DNA from 2 places in the Lysinibacillus sp. NPDC056185 genome. Region 1 is predicted to be linked to the other one. Evidence: riboswitches for the same ligand, from Rfam matches in the RefSeq annotation. Region 1 holds a riboswitch; the other holds the start of a gene.

Evidence for each region. A riboswitch is a leader RNA that binds a small molecule or an ion and turns the genes downstream of it on or off. The one in region 1 is predicted to bind FMN.
Region 2: another riboswitch for FMN. It lies ahead of ACMZ42_RS12810 (ECF transporter S component); the one in region 1 lies ahead of ribE (riboflavin synthase).

What each region holds. Positions count from the first base shown of each region.
Region 1 covers NZ_JBLLLQ010000001.1:344,424-347,848, reverse strand. Annotated here, with positions in the region: gene ACMZ42_RS01745 (YibE/F family protein) at 1-286, opposite strand, end outside; gene ACMZ42_RS01740 (SDR family NAD(P)-dependent oxidoreductase) at 673-804, shown strand; partial or broken gene ACMZ42_RS01735 (short chain dehydrogenase) at 817-978, shown strand; FMN riboswitch at 1,207-1,332, shown strand; FMN riboswitch at 1,458-1,583, shown strand; gene ribE (riboflavin synthase) at 1,725-2,360, shown strand; partial or broken gene ribB (3,4-dihydroxy-2-butanone-4-phosphate synthase) at 2,573-3,163, shown strand.
Region 2 covers NZ_JBLLLQ010000011.1:32,141-35,565, forward strand. Annotated here, with positions in the region: gene sigX (RNA polymerase sigma factor SigX) at 1-30, shown strand, start outside; gene ACMZ42_RS12805 (RNA polymerase subunit sigma) at 27-1,334, shown strand; FMN riboswitch at 1,629-1,827, shown strand; gene ACMZ42_RS12810 (ECF transporter S component) at 2,051-2,638, shown strand; gene ACMZ42_RS12815 (sodium-dependent transporter) at 2,803-3,425, shown strand, end outside.

The DNA of each region.
Region 1 (3,425 bases):
GATCAAAAGCCCCAGATGCTGAATACTCATTTGTAAAATGAATAAGCTTACCTTTTTTTTCACCATTTTTTAATACAGCTGTAATTTGCTGAGTATATAAATGATCTTCATTTTCATACATATCTGTTACAGGGTTTGATTCTTTTAATTCCGTTTTTATAACTTCCGCAATTGGACGATCATAAAATGCTTCGTTGTGATAAACGAAAAAAACAGAAGCGATAAAGCAAATTGCGATAAAGGTATAAAATATAAATTTAGATTTTTTTTTCAAGATGTTTTGCAATAAAAAGCCTCCAATGTGAGAAAGGAATCTGATTGTACTTATGCGTTCATTGTTAAAATGGCACGAAAATGACTCACAATATCACTAATTTTTTAATGTCAAGCAGATTTAAAAAATGCCATTATAAAGTAACGTGCTAATTGAATAGAGGTTCCTTAATTATATAGTAGATTTTAGCTTACTTAGTTAGTTTTAGCATAATTAAATTATTGTTATTCATTATGTAAGTGTTTATTAATTTTTTGCTTATGACAAATGGGATGGTACAACATAGCATGTGAAGGAAGCGAAAAAATATAGGAGAAATCGCCATTATTCAGGACGCGATAGTTGAATTGATACTGGCCAGGTTAGGCAGTATTTAATCAAAAGAGGAATGGTTTGGCATGAAATGTGCTATTCCAGTAATGGAAAAGCAGGGTAAAGGATCGATTTTTAATACTGCTTCATCGGCAGGTATTCGTCCAGAACACAGTATCGCTGTATATTGCGCAAGTAAACATGCGGTAATCGGTTAAACGAAAGGCGCCACGATCGAGTATGCAAATAAAGGTATTCGTATTAATGCTGTGTGTCCAGGCGGCATCGTTACACCATTATTTCAAAGTGTTGGTGAAACACTTGAAAAAACAGGGTACGTACCAGAAGAAATGTCACGTGTATGTATGGGACGCCATGGTGAACCAGAATAAGTTGCAGAAGCGGTCCTATTCTTAGCATCAGATAAAGCAAGCTTCATGGCTGGTGCTGTTGTCTCTGTTGATGGTAGTTTGACTGTATAAATTTATTGTTTTTGTAGCAATTTACAAACGCAACGATAGGCAAACTTGCGAATGTGAAATGAATTATAGAAAAAATTTATAAAGAATTATCTGGATAATAAAATAAATTAGTGTTATCGTAAGAACTAGCTAAATAAAAATATCCTTCAGGGTAGGGTGAAATTCCCAATCGGCGGTGATGAAGAAATTCAAAGTCCGTGAGCGCAAGCTGATTTGGTGCAAATCCAAAACCGACAGTTATAGTCTGGATGGGAGAAGGGTAAAAGTGTGAGCTTTTTAAATTCGCTTGAGTTTATAAGGTGTATTTGAGTATGCTTTTATTTTAACTACTTCCCATTTTATAGTTGGGAAGTAGTTTTTGTTTTATTTGGCTAAAAAATTGAATAGCAGTAGTTCTTCGGGGTAGGGTGAAATTCCCAATCGGCGGTGATGAAGAAATTCAAAGTCCGTGAGCGCAAGCTGATTTGGTGCAAATCCAAAACCGACAGTGACAGTCTGGATGGGAGAAGAACGATGAGATGACAGCCTATGGAAAAAATATTATATCCATGAGGTTTATTTGTTGACGTCTTATGTATATGAACTCCCAAACCCCTTTATTCTAAGGGGTTTTTTGTTTGAGCGGAAATTATTAAATGAATGAAAGCAGGTGAAAAATGTTTACAGGAATTGTTGAGGATATTGGCACCGTAAAAACCATGCAAAGCGATCGACAAAGTATGAAAATCACCGTTATTTCAAAGAAAATGGTAGAGGATGTAAAGCTAGGGGACAGTATAGCGGTCAATGGTGTTTGTTTAACAGTGATATATTTTAATGGACAAGAGCTAACGATGGATGTAATGCCTGAAACAGTGAGCGCAACAAATTTACAGCAGCTCGCAGTTGGAGATCCGGTAAATTTAGAACGCGCTATGTCAGCTAATGGACGTTTCGGTGGTCATTTTGTATCCGGACATGTTGACGGGGTAGGGAAAATAGTGCGCAAGCGGCCATTAGCAAATGCAGTCTATATTGATATTGAACTATCGAAGGAGTTAACGAGCTACTGTATTCCAAAGGGCTCCATCACAATTGACGGAACGAGTCTAACACTCTTTCAGGTCGAGAAAAACGGTGTCACAGTATCACTGATACCTCACACATACAAGGAAACAATTTTAGGTATGAAAAAAATTGGTGATCTCGTCAATATAGAAACCGATTTAGTTGGAAAATACATTTTGCATCAACTTAAGTATGGACAGGAACCAACCATTTCAAGAGACTTCTTAGCAAAAAACGGGTTTTAACTTCTTTCAGCGAAGCCAAAACATCTGTACCTGTCGCTACGCTTTCGGTACAAAAAACATCCGCTGAAATAGAGGAACTTAGTCTAAGAACGCCACGGTCTGTGGAAACGGCTGAGTGACCAACGTCATGCTTGCAGGCCTAAGCAATCCGGACGCAATTATGCCGAGGCATAATTGATCTAATAACACTTTAAGAACTGGAGGTGGCGATATTGCTACATTCAATTGAAGAAGCAATAGAGGATTTAAAACAAGGGAAGATGATTATCGTAGTAGATGATGAGGACCGAGAAAACGAAGGGGACTTACTCGCACTTGCGGAATTTATGACCCCAGAAACGATTAACTTTATGGCGACCTATGGAAGAGGTCTTATTTGTACGCCGATTTCACAGGAGCTTGCACAAAAATTAGCATTAAAGCCAATGGTTAGTATTAATACTGATAATCATCAAACGGCATTTACCGTTAGTATAGATCATGTAGACACAACAACTGGAATTAGCGCCTTTGAACGGGCAATGACTATACAAAAAATGCTAAAACCACAGGCAAAAGCTGCGGATTTTCGTAGACCGGGCCATGTATTCCCGTTAATTGCAAAGGACAATGGTGTATTAGAGCGTAGAGGACATACGGAAGCTACAATTGATTTGGCCAAGCTATGTCATAGTATTCCTGCGGGCATTATTTGTGAAATTATGGGGGACAATGGCAAAATGCTACGCTTTAATGACCTTGTTAAATATGCAGCGCAACATGATTTAAAAATGATTTCAATTGAAGCATTGGCCACTTATCGTCTTAAACAAATAATGGAAGAAAACACACAGACAATATAAAGGATCATCAACAAAAGTTTGGAATGACATTTGTTAAAACGTACTTTATGTATATAAGTTGATTGGAGTGGAGACTGGGCGACTCCTTGAGGATTAGCGGATAGAGGAACGAAGGCTAAAACCATCACGTCCTGTGATAACTCGTGATCAACATCGTGTTGGCCCGAGACCCTGGAGCGCAAGCGAAGGGGCTCATCGGACGCCCTCAGGAAGCTCTGCTCTG
Region 2 (3,425 bases), on a different contig from region 1:
GTTAGAGAACAGGAGGCGAAACGGCAATGACACATAACCAATTTGATGATGATCAACTTGAGCATCTATTAAATAATGCCCCTAAGCTTTCTGACCGCCGTTCAAAAGAAGAAATATTAAATCGATTATTGACAGATGCTCGCTTGCAGGATAATGTCGATCTTCAAGAAGCTATACAACAACCAATAGATGATGAAATAACATCGCAAGAGCAACAACACAGTATTCCTACGCAACAAGAAAGTACCGAGACTGCAACAACAAAGAAGAAAGTTCGTAAATGGCCAATCTTTATGAGTGTTGCAGCAGTTTTCGCTTTAACAGTAATTACAGGCTCTATGTTCATGAATCATAATGATGCAAAATTAGACCAGGCTAATGCTCCTGAAACCTCTCAATATTCAACATCGCAGGATAGTCGAGCGGCGAAAAGCTTTGTCAACCAGGATAAGATTATGGAATCCAACAACATAGTAGCAAAACATTCAAGGATTATGTCTCTACGATCATCTGTTTATGAGGAAGATTTAACAGAAGCAGTAGTGTTTCATATTGGTTTGGCAAATCGTGATAAGAAAAGCGTACCGATGACGTATATCATTCCAAATGAACGAGTTGCCACTGATTTTCCGAAGAAAAAGCCTACAACATTACAAATGTATGAAAAGTATGCGCCGCAAATTGATGAGAAAGCAAATGGTTTTACTAACTATCATCCATATAAAGGAGAATTGAAGGAGAAGGGCGATAAACTAGTTCATGTATTGCCGGAGAAAAATGATTATGATGTTGCTTCAGCAGATACTAATGAATATTTAGAGACTTTACAGGATACATTCTCAGATTCAGAGTATAAAGATATTGAGTTTGAAAATCCTGATGGTACAGCCTACAAATTTTCCAAGGAAGAAGAGCCAAGTAATCCTAAGGCATTAACAAGCTCAAATCATTTTAATTATTATTTATATAAAGATGAAAATGGAGCTGAATATTTATCACCCGATTCTCGTAAGACTTTTCCCACTGTAACAGAAGCGCTTACCGATATGCGAAATAAAAATGATGATGTATACGTTTCAGTTGTACCAGAAAATATAGCATACACTGTAAAAGAAGTAGCAGAAGGCGTTATTGTTACATTTGATGAGTCGCTTGATTTAACGACCATGGATACTGTTCGTGCAACTCAACTGATAGAAGCTATGATGCTCACTGCTGCAAGCTTTGATCAACAAATACGTTTAGACAATGTTGTACAGGAAACCTGGGAAGGATTTGATTTAAAAAAATTCTTGCCAAAGCCTGTAGGAGCCAATAAACGATATATGCCATAAACAGCCTAACAACAAATAGACGAACAGAACATAAATAAATTTTTGGAGCATTCTCGCCACTATATGTGCGTGAATGCTCTTGTCATTTAACTTAGCAATTATTTTCAGTAGCGAAAGCGAAGCGTCACCTACGAAGTCTCTCGCCTCTATAGGTGATGAGATGAATAAGGATTTAAGCTACTTTTCACGAGTATTTATTAAAGCATACAAGTTTAATCGGATTTTTTTAAAGCAAAGCTATTTACTTTTCTCTAATAATTCATTATAGTAAGGCTATGAAATAAAAAAATAATGATTCATCTTCGGGGCAGGGTGAAAATCCCGACCGGCGGTAATAGAGTTGTAAATCGCTAATGTTTCCTTTAAGACATATTAGCTCGCATGATTTACTAAAGGCTCTTCAGCCCGCGACCTGTGCAAATAATTTTTTTGCATGGCTGACTTGGTGCAATTCCAAGGCCGACAGTTAAAGTCTGGATGGGAGAAGATGGAGGTACGATCGTCATTCATTGTTATGAATTTAGCTATGTACGAGCGTTTTTTCGATGTGGTTTCACACAGCGTATGCTCAGAAAATAGTTAATTAATGGCGTTTTTTAATCATGCCTATTCTCCCTTATGCTCTTTTGCATAAGGGTTTTTTTCATGATAATAATTGATTAGGTCGTAACCTTTCTTCTTGCGAGATTGAATCAGCAAAGAGGAGAGAGTTTTCTATGAAGAAAAATGTTAAACTTCAATCGTATATTACGATTGGTATGCTGAGCAGTATTTCGTTTTTATTAATGCTTTTTAATTTCCCGATTCCGCCATTTCCGATGTTTTTGGAAGTGGACTTCAGTGATATGCCAGCATTACTAGCAGCAATCACTATGGGACCTGTAGCGGGTATTTTAGTAGAATTATTTAAAAATGTGTTGGACTGGGTTTTCTCAGGCACGCCAACGGGAGTACCGGTAGGACATATCGCGAACTTTGCAACAGGTATTTTATTTATTTTACCAGTGAGCTTTGTTTTTAATCGCTCCAAAACAGTTAAAGGCCTTATCGGAGGTTTAGCTGCTGGAACAATTGTAATGGCAGTAGGAATGAGCATCCTTAACTATGCAGTATTTTTACCTATGTACACTTACTTTTTAGGTATGGAGCCTGTTGTAGGTGATTCACTATATAAAATGATCGTAGCTGGTATCTTGCCATTTAACATTGTGAAGGGTATTTTAATTACTATCATCATGGCATTACTATTCACAACAATGCGTAAATGGATTGATCATCAGCGTTCCATGTATTTAACAAAATAATTAGGATGAGACCTCGAGCTGTTAAGCGTTCGAGGTTTTTTATGTAGAATGGTTGAGGTGTTGGATAATATTACGCAAAAGTAACATATAGAATTAATCTAGTCGACTGTATTATTTTATTGTAGAATAAGGAAGAGTTGAGTAAGTTAGAGGAGTTTGAAGAGATGAGTGAAAAAAAGAGTCAGTGGTCTAGTAAACTAGGCTTTATTTTAGCATCGGCTGGAGCTGCAATCGGACTGGGGGCAATTTGGAAGCTTCCATATGTTACTGGACAAAGTGGCGGGGGAGCATTTTTCCTGATTTTTGTGCTATTTACATTGTTGATTGGTTTACCGATGTTATTATCAGAATATATTTTAGGTCGTGGTACACAGTCTGAGGCTGTGACTGCCTATAAAAAAATTGCACCTACGAAAACAGGTTGGGCTTGGGTTGGTCGTATGGGAGTGCTCGGCTGTTTTCTATTATTAAGTTTTTATAGTGTTGTAGGAGGTTGGATTTTTATATATAGTGGCCTTGGTGTGACTGGGGCTGTTATTGATCCTTCCGTTGATCCTAGTGAACTATTTGCAAAGATTGTAGGAACACCTTGGATTACATTGCTAGGTTTAGGGCTGTTTACGCTAGTAAATGTATTAGTCATTTCACTTGGCGTGCAAAATGGTATAGAAAAGGCCAATAAGTGGATGATGCCTTTATTATTCATTATGTTTATTGTGCTTGTTGTGAGGGCTTTAACATTAGATGGAGCGATGGAAGGGGTTAAATTCTTCTTGTGGCCTGACTT